One region of the Nonomuraea recticatena genome, then DNA from elsewhere that is predicted to be linked to it. Evidence: predicted binding sites of a transcription regulator. Region 1 holds the regulator's gene; the other holds the start of a gene.
What was found. The regulator HspR, encoded in region 1, represses chaperone genes until heat shock. The targets are predictions, from matches to a motif close to ANTTGAGTCNNNNNGACTCAANT.
Positions count from the first base shown of each region.

Region 2: a site for HspR is predicted at 1,816-1,838, ahead of lon (endopeptidase La). Genes of this name have one in related genera too.

Region 1 is NZ_BAAATE010000005.1:288,866-295,899, reverse strand. Features, by position in the region: gene clpB (ATP-dependent chaperone ClpB) at 1-2,551, opposite strand, end outside; gene ABFX50_RS12960 (heat shock protein transcriptional repressor HspR) at 2,556-2,906, opposite strand; gene dnaJ (molecular chaperone DnaJ) at 2,911-4,095, opposite strand; gene grpE (nucleotide exchange factor GrpE) at 4,121-4,705, opposite strand; gene dnaK (molecular chaperone DnaK) at 4,708-6,573, opposite strand; gene ABFX50_RS12940 (RNA polymerase sigma factor) at 6,816-7,034, shown strand, end outside; gene ABFX50_RS12935 (RNA polymerase sigma factor) at 6,992-7,034, shown strand, end outside.
Region 2 is NZ_BAAATE010000011.1:40,372-47,405, forward strand. Features, by position in the region: gene ABFX50_RS21975 (response regulator) at 1-458, opposite strand, end outside; gene ABFX50_RS21980 (sensor histidine kinase) at 455-1,684, opposite strand; gene lon (endopeptidase La) at 1,852-4,209, shown strand; gene ABFX50_RS21990 (pyridoxal phosphate-dependent decarboxylase family protein) at 4,292-5,737, opposite strand; gene ABFX50_RS21995 (GlxA family transcriptional regulator) at 5,823-6,791, shown strand.

The sequences.
Region 1 (7,034 bases):
TCAGCTGGTCGTCGCCGAGGTCGACCAGAACGGTGTCGCCGTCGACCACCTCGCCCGACAGGACCGCCTTGGCGAGCTGGTCCCCGATGGCCGACTGCACCAGACGGCGCAGCGGGCGGGCGCCGTACATCGGGTCGTAGCCGGTGATCGCCAGCCAGTCGCGCGCGGCAGGGGTGACGTCGAGCGTCAGCCGCCGGTCGGCCAGGCGCTGGGCCAGCCGGTCCACCTGCAGATCGACGATCCTGGTCAGCTCCTCGGTTCCGAGGGCGTCGAAGAGGATGACGTCGTCGAGCCTGTTGAGGAACTCGGGCTTGAACGACGAGCGCACCGCCGCCATCACCGCGTCGCGCTTGGCGCCGTTCTCCAGCTTCGGGTCGACGAGATACTGCGAGCCGATGTTGGAGGTGAGGATCAGGATCGTGTTGCGGAAGTCGACCGTACGGCCCTGCCCGTCGGTCAGCCTGCCGTCGTCGAGCACCTGGAGCAGGATGTCGAAGACCTCGGGATGGGCCTTCTCGACCTCGTCGAGCAGCACGACGGTGTAGGGACGGCGCCGCACGGCCTCGGTGAGCTGGCCGCCCTCCTCGTAGCCGATGTAACCGGGAGGCGCGCCGACCAGACGGGCGACGCTGTGCTTCTCGGAGTACTCGGACATGTCGATGCGGGTCATCGCCCGCTCGTCGTCGAACAGGAACTCCGCCAGCGCCTTGGCCAGCTCGGTCTTGCCGACGCCGGTCGGCCCGAGGAACAGGAAGCTGCCCGTCGGCCTGTCGGGGTCGGAGATGCCGGCGCGGCTGCGCCGTACGGCGTCGGAGACCGCCTGGACGGCCTCGCGCTGACCGATGAGGCGCGTGCCCAGCTCCTCCTCCATGCGCAGCAGCTTGGCGGTCTCGGCCTCGAGCAGACGCCCCGCGGGGATGCCCGTCCACGAGGAGATGACCTCGGCGATGTCGTCGGAGCCGACCTCCTCCTTGACCATCTGCTGCTCGGGGGTCTCCTGGGCGGCGGCCTCGAGCTCCTTCTCCAGCCGCGGCACCTCGTCGTAGAGCAGCCTGGAGGCCTCGGCGTAGTTGCCGTCACGCTGGAAGCGCTCGGCCGACCCGCGCACCTCGTCGAGCTGCTTCTTCAGGTCGCCGACCCTGTTGAGGCCCGCCTTCTCCTTCTGCCACCTGGCCACGAGGGCGTTGAGCTCCTCCTGTCGGTCGGCCAGCTCGGCGCGCAGCCGCCCGAGACGCTGGACGGAGGCCTCGTCGGTCTCCTTGGCCAGCGCCAGCTCCTCCATCTTCATCCTGTCGACGTTGCGCTGGAGCTGGTCGATCTCGACGGGTCGCGAGTCGATCTCCATGCGCAGCCGCGAGGCGGCCTCGTCGACCAGGTCGATGGCCTTGTCGGGCAGGAAGCGGCTGGTGATGTAGCGGTCGGAGAGGGCCGCGGCGGCGACCAGCGCGCTGTCGGCGATCTGCACCTGGTGGTGGGCCTCGTAGCGGCCCTTCAGCCCGCGCAGGATCGCGATCGTGTCCTCGACCGAGGGCTCGCCCACGTAGACCTGCTGGAAGCGCCGCTCCAGCGCGGGGTCCTTCTCGATGCGCTCGCGGTACTCGTCGAGCGTGGTCGCGCCGATCATACGCAGCTCGCCGCGGGCCAGCATGGGCTTGAGCATGTTGCCCGCGTCCATCGCGCCCTCGGCGGCGCCCGCGCCGACCATGGTGTGCAGCTCGTCGATGAAGGTGACGATCTGCCCGTTGCTCTCCTTGATCTCGGAGAGCACGGCCTTGAGCCGCTCCTCGAACTCGCCGCGGTACTTGGCGCCCGCCACCATCGCGCTGAGGTCGAGGGAGATCAGCTTCTTGTTGCGCAGCGACTCGGGCACGTCGCCGGCCACGATGCGCTGGGCCAGGCCCTCGACGACGGCGGTCTTGCCCACGCCAGGCTCGCCGATCAGCACCGGGTTGTTCTTGGTACGGCGCGAGAGCACCTGCACCACGCGCCTGATCTCGGAGTCGCGCCCGATGACGGGGTCGAGCTTGCCGCTGCGGGCGTGCTCGGTCAGGTCGACGCCGTACTTCTCCAGCGCCTGGTAGGTGTCCTCGGGTGTCTCGCTGGTGACGCGGGCGTGCCCGCGCACCTGCTCGAAGGCGTCGAGCAGCGCCTGTGGCGTGGCCCCCGCGTCCTTCAGCAGGCTCGCCATCTCGCCGCCGTCGGTCGCGAGGCCGACCAGCAGGTGCTCGGTCGAGACGTACTCGTCCTCGAGCCGCTTGGCCCGCTGCGCGGCGGTGTTGATCACGGTGAGGAGCTGACGCGAACTGGACGGCGCGCTCACCGTGGCGCCCTGCGCCTTGGGCAGCCCGGCCAGCGTGGTCTCGACCTTCGCGCGCAGCGCCTTCCAGTCGGCTCCCACCGCTTCGAGCAGGGGCACGGCGGTGCCGCCGGTCTGGGAGAGGAGGGCGGAGAGCAGGTGCGCGGTCGCGATCTCGGGATTTCCCTCAGCGGCGGCCCGCCGCATCGCGACCGACAGCGCTTCCTGGCTCTTCTGGGTGAGCTTGTAGTCCATATGTTCAGGCCCCCGGTGGCAGCTCGTATCGGATCAGAGCTTTGACCATGGACATCTCGGCCCTGAGGCGGTGAACCTCCTCACGCAGCCTCAGCGCCTCGTTCTCCAGCTCAAGGATCCGCTTGATGCCGGCGAGGTTGATGCCCTCCTCCTGGGAGAGGCGCTGCACCTCGCGCAGCTGGATGATGTCTCGCATCGAGTAGAGGCGGCCGCGCCCCGCCGTACGGCCTGGGCACACCAGCCCGAGGCGGTCGTACTGCCTGAGGGTCTGCGGGTGCAGACCGGACAGCTGGGCGGCCACGGAGATGACGTAGACGGGTGTTTCATCGGAAAGGTTGAAGTAGTTGGCGTCCATCGGCCTACTCGCTTCTGGCCCGTTGGATGAGGTCGGCCCTCGGGTCCTCACTCGCGGTGGCGGTGCGGAACTCCGTGAGCAACTCGCGTGACTTGTCGTCGAGCTGCTTGGGGACGAGCACCTCCACCGTGGCGAGCAGGTCGCCCTTGGTGCCGTCCTTGCGCGCGGCCCCCCTGCCGCGAACCCTGAAGGTGCGGCCGTTGGGCGTGCCCGCGGGGATGCGCAGAGTGACGGGAAGGCCCTTGAGGACAGGAACCTTGATCTCCGCGCCGAGCGCCGCCTCGGTGAAGGTGACGGGCACGGTGATGGTCAGGTTGTCGCCCGACCGCCCGAACACCGCGTGCGGCTTCACATGGGTCTGGATGTAGAGGTCTCCCGCGGGACCGCCGTTCTCGCCAGGCGCTCCCTTGCCCTTGAGCTTGACCCGCTGGCCGTCGGCCACCCCCGCGGGGATGCGCGCCTGGATCGTGCGGGTGCTCTTGGCCCTGCCGCTTCCGTCGCAGACGGGGCAGGGGTCGTCGACGAGGAGACCGCGGCCCTTGCAGTCGCGGCACGGCTCGGAGAAGGCGAAGTTGCCCAGGTTGCGGCTGGCCGCGCCGGTGCCCTCACAGGTGGGGCAGACCCTCGGGGTCGTGCCCGCCTTGGCGCCCGTGCCGCTACAGGCCTTGCACGCCGACGACGTGGTCAGCCTGAGCGAGACGGTGTGACCCTCGACGGCCTCGGTGAAGGAGAGCGTGACCTCGGACTCGATGTCCTGGCCGCGCCTCGGCCTGGTCGTCGCGCCCGTGGTGCGGGCGCCCGCGCCGCCGCCTCTGTTGAACAGTCCCCCGAACAGGTCGCCGATGCGGTCGCTCGTGCTCCCGCCCTGCTGGCCCGTGCCGCCGAACAGGTCGCCGAAGTCGAAAGGAAACCCGCCGCTGCCGCCACCCGGCCTCGGCGCGCCCACGCCCGAGCCGAACAGCGTGCGCGCCTCGTCGTACTCCTTGCGCCGCTTGGAGTCGGAGAGCACGTCGTTGGCCTCGGAGATCTCCTTGAACCTGGCCTCCTTGGCGGCGTCACCCTGATTGGCGTCGGGGTGGTACTGCCTGGCCAGCTTCCGGTAGGCCTTCTTGATCTCGTCGGCGGTGGCGGTCTTGGGCACACCAAGGACGGCGTAGTAGTCCTTTTCCAAGTAGTCCTTGGTGCTCATCTATGCGTCCTTTCGGGGGATGTTCTTAGTCTTCGTCAGACGCGGCAGGGGCGTCCTCGGGCTCGGCCACCGCGACCCGTGCGGGACGCAGCACCCGATCGCCGATGCGGTAGCCGGGCTGCAGCACCTCGATGGCGGTCGGCTCGGTCACCTCCGAGGAGTAGCTGTGCATCAGCGCCTCGTGCACCGTCGGGTCGAAGGGGTCGCCCTTCTGCCCGAACGAGGTCAGCCCCAGCTTGGTGACCGCGGCCTCCAGCGACTCGGCGACCTTGGCGAAACCGCCGTTCAGCTCACCGTGGTCGCGGGCCCTGCCGATGTCGTCGAGGACCGGTAGCAGCTCGGAGAGGGCGCCTGCGACGGCCTGCTCGCGTACCGCGATCCTGTCCCGCTCGACCCGCCTGCGGTAGTTGGTGTACTCCGCCTGAAGGCGCTGGAGGTCGGCGGTGCGCTCGGCCAGCAGCTGAGCGTCACCACCCTCCGCCACGGGAGCAGCGGCCTTGGGCTGCTGCTCGTCCGCGGCGGACCTCGCCTGACCCGTCTCGGGGTCGATCTTGCGGTTGTCGCGGATCACTGGCTCCGTCTCGGGCCCGTTATCGCGCGGGTCAGACATCGTCACTGGTCCTTCTTGGGCTGGTCTTCGTCCACGATCTCGGCTTCGACGACGTCGTCGTCGCCGTCGGCCTTGGCCTGCGCGGTGGTGTCGTCACCCTCGGGGGCGGCGCCCGCCTGCTGGTTCTGGGCGTAGATCGCCGAGCCCATCTTCTGGCTGACGGTGGCGAGCTTCTCGGCCGAGTTGCGGATCGTGTCGGTGTCGGTGCCCTCCAGAGCCTTCTTCAGCTCCGCGAGCGCGTCGTTCACCTCAGTCTTGATCTCGCCGGGAACCTTGTCGTCGTTCTCGCGGAGGAACTTCTCCGTCTGGTAGGCGAGACCGTCCGCGTTGTTGCGGACCTCCGCCTCCTCACGGCGCTTCTTGTCCTCCTCGGCGTACGACTCGGCCTCGCGCATCATGCGCTCGATGTCGTCCTTCGGCAGCGCGGAGCCGCCGGTGATCGTCATCGTCTGTTCCTTGCCGGTGCCGAGGTCCTTGGCGGAGACGTTGACGATGCCGTTGGCGTCGATGTCGAAGGTGACCTCGATCTGCGGGATGCCGCGCGGAGCCGGGGCGATGCCCGTCAGCTCGAACGTGGCCAGCTTCTTGTTGTACGAAGCGATCTCGCGCTCGCCCTGGTAGACCTGGATCTGCACCGACGGCTGGTTGTCCTCGGCCGTGGTGAAGACCTCCGAGCGCTTGGTCGGGATCGTGGTGTTGCGCTCGATGATCTTGGTGAAGATGCCGCCCTTGGTCTCGATGCCCAGCGACAGCGGGGTCACGTCGAGCAGCAGGACGTCCTTGACCTCACCCTTGAGCACGCCCGCCTGCAGGGCGGCGCCGATGGCGACGACCTCGTCGGGGTTGACGCCCTTGTTGGGCTCCTTGCCGCCGGTGAGCTCCTTGACCAGCTCGGAGACGGCGGGCATACGGGTCGAGCCGCCGACGAGCACGACGTGCGCGATGTCGGAGACCTTGATGCCGGCGTCCTTGATGACCTGGTGGAACGGGCCCTTGGTCCGCTCGAGCAGGTCGGCCGTCAGGCGCTGGAACTCCGAACGGGTGAGCTTCTCGTCCAGGTGCAGCGGGCCCTCGGAGGAGGCCGTGATGTAGGGCAGGTTGATGTTGGTCTCGGACTGGCTGGACAGCTCGATCTTGGCCTTCTCCGCGGCCTCACGCAGGCGCTGGAGAGCCATCTTGTCCTTGGCCAGGTCGACGCCGTGGGCGTTCTGGAAGCGCTTGACGAGCTCGTCGACGATGCGCTGGTCCCAGTCGTCGCCACCGAGGTGGTTGTCGCCCGAGGTCGCCTTCACCTCGACGAAGCCGTGGCCGTCCTCCTGGCCGACGTCGAGCAGGGACACGTCGAAGGTGCCGCCGCCGAGGTCGAAGACGAGGATCGTCTGGTCCTGGTCCTTGTCGAGACCGTAGGCCAGCGCCGCCGCGGTCGGCTCGTTGATGATGCGGAGCACGTTGAGGCCCGCGATCGTGCCGGCCTCCTTGGTGGCCTGGCGCTGGGAGTCGTTGAAGTAGGCCGGGACGGTGATCACCGCGTCGGTGATCTTCTCGCCCAGGTAGGCCTCGGCGTCCTGCTTGAGCTTCTGCAGGACGAAGGCGCTGATCTGCTGCGGGGAGAACTTCTTGCCGTCGATCTCCTGGGACCAGTTGGTGCCCATCTCGCGCTTGACCGAGCGAATCGTCCGGTCCACGTTGGTGACGGCCTGGCGCTTGGCCACTTCGCCCACCAGGACCTCGCCGTTCTTCGCGAAGGCGACCACGGACGGCGTGGTCCTGGAGCCCTGCGCGTTCGCGATGACAGTGGGCTCACCGCCCTCGAGGATCGAGACGACGGAGTTGGTCGTCCCCAGGTCGATACCTACCGCACGTGCCATGAGTACGTCCTTGTAGTCAAAGTTGAGCTGATGAGGCTCAACCTATGAACGGCCGGGTGGTTTGTCAAACGAGTTGAGCCTACCCGACTCAACCCCGATCCTCGTGAAAGCATTCCGGGCTTTCGGGAAAAAACGGGTGACTCACATCCCGAACGAGGCGTGGTGCCATGACAGTTCCCCCTTCGACCGCGCAGGACGCGACCACCTGGCTGGAACGGACCTTCGACGCACACTGGCCCGAGGTGCACCGGTACATCGCCCGCAGGCTCTCCTCCGACGTCGCCGACGACCTGGCGGCCGAGGTGTTCCTGGTGGCCGTCCGCGGCGGCTACGACCCGTCCAGAGGCGAGGTCAGACCCTGGCTGTACGGCATCGCCACCAACCTGGTGGCCAAGCACCGCCGTGCCGAGGTCAGGAGATGGAAGGCGCTCGGCCGTACCGCCGAGCCGAGAGAGCGGAGA
Region 2 (7,034 bases), on a different contig from region 1:
AGCTCGGCCAGCCGCTTCACCGTGGGCGCCCTCGGCCCGCCCAGCCTGGCGAACTCGTGGATCAGCCGCTTGGTGACGGCGGGCGCGATCAGCGCGTCGCCCGCCGCCACCACCCGCACCGCCTCGGCCAGCTGCGCGGCAGAGGCGTCCTTCAGCAGGAACCCGCTGGCGCCCGCCCGCAACGCCTCGTAGACGTAGTCGTCCAGGTCGAACGTGGTGAGGATGAGCACCTTGGTGCGGGCGGAGGCCATCAGCCGCCTGGTGGCCTCCAGCCCGTCCATGACCGGCATCCTGACGTCCATCAGCACCACGTCGGGCGCCAGCTCGGCGACCCTTTCCAGCGCCTCGGCGCCGTTGGCGGCCTCGCCGACCACCTCGATGTCGGGCTGGCTGCTCAGGAAGACGGTGAACCCGGTGCGCACCATGCCCTGGTCGTCGGCGATCAGCACCCTGATCATGACGCTCCCTCCAACGGCAGCACGGCTTTCACCTCGAACCCGCCCCCTTCCATGGGGCCCGTCTCCAGCGACCCGCCCAGCAGCGAGGCCCGCTCCCTCATGCCCAGCAGCCCGTGCCCCGCGCCGCGCGGGCCGCCCGGCCTGCTCGCGGGGCCGTTCGTGACCCGGATGCGCAAGTGGTCGTCCCTGACGAGCTCCACGGCCACGGTCGAGCCCGGCGCGTGGCGCATGGCGTTGCTGAGGGACTCCTGCACGATCCTGTACGCCGAGACCTCCACGGCCTTCGGCAGCCCGTCGAGCTCGCCGGAGCGTTTCACGAGGACGGCCAGGCCCGCCGTCCGGGCGTTGGCCACGAGCTCGTCCATCCTGTCGAGCCCGGGAGCGGGCGCGGTGTCGGTGCGGCCGTCCTCGTCGCGCAGCACGCCCAGCACCTGGCGCAGCTCCTTGATCGCCTCCAGTGACAGCCCGCGGATCTGCGCGAGCCCCGCATCCAGGCGCGCGGGGTCGCCCCCCGCCTCCAGCGGTACGGCCTCGGCCTGGATCGCGATCACCGACAGGTGGTGGGCGACGACGTCGTGCAGCTCGCGGGCTATGCGCGCCCTCTCGGCCAGGACCGAGCGCTCCTCGACGGCCGTGTCCCTGCTCAGGGTGGCGCTGCGCCGCACCCTGACGTTGTAGCCGAACAGGACGACCACGCTCAGCGCGATGCCCGCAGGCACCACCGACTCCCCGAGGACGAACCACGCGGCCACGAGCGAGATCGCCCACACCGCCGACGTGATCCGTCTGTCGCACCTGACGGCCACGGAGTAGAGGACCAGCAGGCACATGATGGCGCCCTGCATCAGGAAAGAGCGGGCTCCGTCGAGCAGGTGGCTCATCCACAGCGCCGAAGGAAGGAGCGCGAGAGCCAGCCGCCATGCCGCCAGCGGCCAGCGGTCGCGCAGCGCGACAGGCAGCGAGAAGCCGGTCGCGGTCAGCCAGAGCAGCCACATCGGCTGCGGTGCGGCTTCGGTCAGGTTCGTCAGGTCGCTGAGGACGGTGCCGAACAGCGCCCAGGCCAGCAGGAGATCGGCCACCTGCACCAGATCGAGGTGGTCGAAGGGCAGCAGGCCGCGCAGCGGCCTGGGCATCGCAGGGCGCAACCTGCGCGAACGTGGGGACGCGGGGTCGGCCTCGCCCCTGAAGAGCGCGAGCCTGAAGGGCTGGACGACGGCCGAGATCACCGCAACAGCCTACGAGGCTCTGACCAGGCCCGCATCAACCCTGAGAGTGATCCCTCGGAGGTATCACTTACATCATTACGATCGCTGTGAGCGAACATCGGCAACTTCGGGAACATTGGAGGGCTCTCGTTAATTGAGTCGGTATAACTCAACCCTTTGGAGTTCAGATGAGTGAGAGCTTGATCCTCCCGGTCCTGCCACTCGACGACGAGGTGGTCCTGCCGGGCATGGTGGTCCCTCTGGACCTGTCCGACTCCGAGGTCCGGGCTGCGATCGACGCGGCTCAGGCTTCTGGTCTCAACAAGCCGCGGGTGCTCCTCGTTCCCAGGATCGACGGCCGTTACGGCGCCGTCGGCGTCCAGGCCGTGGTGGAGCAGGTCGGAAGGCTCCCAGGGGGTGAGCCCGCCGCCGTCGTCCGTGGCGTCAACAGGGCCAGGGTCGGCAAGGGCACGACGGGCCCGGGCGCGGCCCTGTGGGTGGAGGTGCTCACGGTCGACCCCGTCCAGGTCGGCGAGCGGGCACAGGAACTGGCCAAGGAGTACAAGGCCCTGGCCACCACCATCTTGCAGAAGCGCGGCGCGTGGCAGGTGGTCGACCAGGTCAACCAGATCGACGACCCCTCCGTGCTGGCCGACAGCTCCGGCTACACCCCTTGGCTGAGCACCGCGCAGAAGGTGGAGCTGCTGGAGGCCCCCGACCCCGCCGACCGGCTGGCCAAGCTGGTCGAGTGGTCGCGTGAGCACCTGGCCGAGCTGGACGTGGCCGAGACGATCCGCAAGGACGTCCAGGAGGGCATGGAGAAGCAGCAGCGGGAGTTCCTGCTGCGCCAGCAGCTGGCCGCGGTCCGCAAGGAGCTCAAGGAGCTCAACGGCGACACCGAGACCGAGGAGGAGGACTACCGCGCCCGCGTGGAGGCGGCCGACCTCCCCGAGAAGGTGCGTGAGGCCGCGCTCAAGGAGGTCGACAAGCTGGAGCGGACCTCCGACCAGTCGCCTGAGACCGGCTGGATCCGCACGTGGCTCGACACCGTCCTCGACATCCCGTGGAACGAGACGAGCGACGACAACTACGACATCGCGGGCGCCCGTGAGGTGCTCGACGCCGACCACACCGGCCTCGACGACGTGAAGGACCGCGTCATCGAGTACCTGGCCGTGCGCAAGCGCCGCCAGGACAAGGGCCTCGGCGTGGTGGGCGGCCGCCGCAGCGGCGCCGTCCTCGCTCTGGCGGGCCCTCCCGGAGTCGGCAAGACGTCGCTGGGTGAGTCCGTGGCGCGCGCCATGGGCAGGAAGTTCGTCCGCGTCGCCCTCGGCGGCGTGCGCGACGAGGCGGAGATCCGCGGACACCGGCGCACCTACGTCGGCGCGCAGTCCGGCCGCATCGTCAGGGCGATCCGCGAGGCGGGCTCGATGAACCCGGTCGTGCTGCTCGACGAGATCGACAAGGTCGGCGCCGACTACCGGGGCGACCCGACGGCCGCCCTGCTCGAGGTCCTCGACCCCGCGCAGAACCACACCTTCCGCGACCACTACCTGGAGGTCGAGCTCGACCTGTCGGACGTGCTCTTCCTCGCGACGGCCAACGTCCTGGAGGCCATCCCGGGGCCGCTGCTCGACCGCATGGAGGTCGTCACCCTCGACGGCTACACCGAGGACGAGAAGGTGGCCATCGCCCGCGACCACCTGCTGCCCAAGCAGCTGGAGCTGGCGGGCCTGACCGCCGAGGAGGTCACGGTGGAGGAGGCGGCGCTGCGCAAGCTGGCCGCCGAGTACACCCGCGAGGCGGGCGTGCGCTCCCTCGAGCGCTCGATCGCCAGGATCCTGCGCAAGGTCACGGCCAAGGACGCGCTGCCGTCCGTCGTCGGCGAGGACAGCCTGGTCGACTACCTGGGCAGGCCGCGCTTCGTTCCCGAGGCGTCGCTTCCCGAGTCCAAGCAGCGCACCTCGGTGCCCGGCGTGGCCACCGGCCTCGCGGTGACCGGGGCGGGCGGAGACGTCCTGTACGTCGAGGCGTCGCTGGCCGACCCCGAGACGGGCGAGACGGGGCTGACCCTCACCGGCCAGCTGGGCGACGTGATGAAGGAGTCGGCGCGGATCGCGCTGTCCTACCTGCGCTCGCACGGCGCGGAGCTGGAGCTGCCCGTCACCGCGCTGAAGGACCGCTCGGTGCACGTGCACTTCCCCGCGGGCGCCGTCCCCAAGGACGGCCCCTCGGCGGGTGTCACGCTCACCACGGCCCTGGCCTCGCTGCTGTCGGGACGGCTGGTCCGCAACGACGTGGCGATGACCGGCGAGATCTCCCTCACCGGCAGGGTGCTGCCCATCGGCGGCGTCAAGCAGAAGCTGCTGGCGGCGCACAGGGCGGGCATCACCACCGTGCTCATCCCCGCCCGCAACGAGCCCGACCTGGACGACCTGCCCAAGGAGGTCCGCGACGAGCTGACCATCCACGCGGTGAGCGACGTGCGCGAGGTCCTCGACATCGCGCTCGCCCCCGCGAAGGTGGCGCAGACGGCCGCCGCGTGACCGCGGCCGTCTGACCGTCGCCCCTGAGCCGCCCCGCCGTCACCGTACGGCGGGGCGGCTTCCTCACGTGCGACGGCCTCGATCAGGCGGTCCGCGTCCTCTTGCGGGCCTCGGCGAGCGCGCTGACCACGGCCTCGAGGTCGGCGGGGCCCGTTCGATGGCTGGTCACGCACAGGCGGATGGCGGGACGGCCCGCGAGGCGGACCGTGCTGAGCCACGCGGCGCCGCTCCTGACCACGTGATCGGCGACGGCGGCGTGCCAGGCGGCGCTGCGCTCATGGCCTTCCGCCTCGGCCTCGGGAGCCGTCACGCAGACGACGGGCAGAGGGGTGTCGTTGATGCGCGACCAGCCCTCCTCGGCGAGACGGCGCGCGAGCACCTCTCCGAGCCGCACGTCCCGCTCGAGCTGCGCGGCGTAGGCATGCCTGCCCGCCACGGCGAGGGCCAGGAAGACCTTCAGGCCGGCGAAGCGGCGTGACCACTGCACGCTGGTGGCGTAGGGGTCGGGAGCGTCCTCGCTCTCGGCGGGCATGTACGAGGTCGTCGCGTGGAAGCTCTCCGAGAGAGCCGCCGGATGCGGGGTGAGGAACATGCCCGCGCCCATCGGCGCCGACAGCCATTTGTGCGCGTCCACCGTGACGCTGTCGGCCAGCTCCACCCCTGCCAGCAGCGGGCGCAGCGCGTCGGACAGCGCGACCGCGCCCGCCCACGCGGCGTCGACGTGGAAGTGCAGGTTCCACTCCCGCGCCAGGGCGGCCAGCTCGCGCAGCGGGTCGAGCGCGCCTCCCGCCGTCGTGCCCGCCGTACCGACCAGGAGGAAGGGCTGCAGGCCTGCAGCCACGTCGGCCGCGCGCATCTCGCGCAGCCTGGCCGTGTCCATGCGGTGCGCCGCGTCGGCGGGCACCAGCCGTACGGCGTCGCGGCCCAGCCCCGTCATGTGCGCGATCTTGAGCCAGGCCAGGTGGCTCTCGGCGGAGGCGTACAGCACGGGCCGCCCGGGCAGGCCGGAGAGTCCCGATCTCGGATAGGTGGCGAACCGGCGGGTCATGGCGACGACGACCGCCGTCAGGTTGGCCTCGGCGCCGCCCACCGTGAAGGCGCCCTCCGTGGTGGCGGGCAGGCCGAGCCTTCCCGCCATGAAGCGCAGCACGTGCCGCTCCATCTCGACGGCGGCGGGCGCGTGGCTGTAGGCGGCCAGCTGGGGATTGACCCCGGCGGCGACGAGCTCGCCCGCCACGCCCCACCAGGTGGGGGTGGGGTTGAACAGGCCGAAGTAGCGGGGGTGCGTCGTGTGCACTCCCCAGCGGCGCAGCGCCTCCATGACCTCGGGCAGCGCTTCGGCGGATGGCCTCGCCACCTCGAAGTCCTGGCCGGCCAGCCATTCGCGCAGCCGCGCGGTGCCGGGCTCCGGCGGCGCCACCGGCCCCTCGGCCACCTCCTTCGCGTGCCGTACGACCAGGTCCACGGCGGCCGTCAGCAGCCTGGCCCCTTCTTCCTCGCCCACGTCGAGCGGTCCCGCATGGTTCATGACACCACTGTCGCCGGGCGGGCCTCCCGGCTACCAGTGGCGAAAATGTCGTGTTCCACAAGATTCGAGCCACTAGATTGGCGGCATGGCCAGGATCCGCGTGGTCGTCCCCGTGCTGGACGAGTGCCCGCTGTTCGAGCTCGCCGTCCCCTGTGAGGTCTTCGGCAGGGACCGCCGCGACCTGACCCCCGACTGGTACGACCTCGCGCTCTGCCAGAGCACCGACCAGGAGCAGAAGTCGCTCAACGGGCTGTCGTTGCGGGCGCCCCACGGGCTGGAGGCGATGCGCTCGGCCGACCTCGTCGTGGTGCCCGCCTGCGCGGACGCCTCCTACCGCCCGCCCGAGGCGCTGCTGAGCGCGCTGGTCGAGGCGCACGACAGAGGCGCGCGGATCGCCGCCGTGTGCTCGGGCGCCTTCATCCTGGCCGCCGCAGGCCTGCTCGACGGCCGTGAAGCCGCCACGCACTGGATGCACGCCGACGAACTGCGGCGGCGCTACCCGAGGGTCGAGGTCAATCCGCGTGCCCTGTTCGTCGACGAGGGCGACGTCCTCACCAGCGCGGGCACCGCGGCGGGCATCGACCTGTGCCTGCACATCGTCCGCCGTGACTTCGGCGCGGCCGTGGCGGCGGAGGTCGGCCGCAGGATGGTCGTCGCGCCGCAGCGGGAGGGCGACCAGGCGCAGTACGTGTCGCCCGTCCTGCCGGTCCCGGCCCAGGACAGAGGGCTCGGCCCTGTGCTGGGGTGGGCGCTCGAGCGGCTGCACGAGCCCGTCACCATCCCGCAGCTGGCCGAGCAGGCCAGGATGAGCACCAGGACCTTCACTCGCCGCTTCCGCCACGAGACGGGCCAGACCCCCATCGGGTGGCTCACACGGCGGCGCCTGGACAGGGCGCGCGAGCTCCTGGAGACCACGCGCCTGCCGGTCGACGCCGTGGCCGAGCGCTCGGGCTTCAGCACGGGCAACGGCCTGCGCCAGCACTTCACGAAGGTGCTCGGCACCACGCCCTCCGCCTACCGCCGCGCCTTCCGGAGTGTCGGCGACACGGAGTGAGGAGACCTTCAGGGGGCGGCCCGCAGTGAGCCACTTCACATCGTGGCCGGGGAATACCCCCTCGCACGAGGTCGTTGGCCTCGGTGTGAACGAGATGCGAATGCGCATGTGTACGGGCTGTCAGGCCCGCCGGTAGCGCACCCTTCCCACCCTCTCGTTCAAAGGCACTCCGATGATCCGACCCAGCTTCGTGCTGCGCCGCCTGAGTCACCTGCCGTTTCACCCAGGCACCCGCTGACGCTT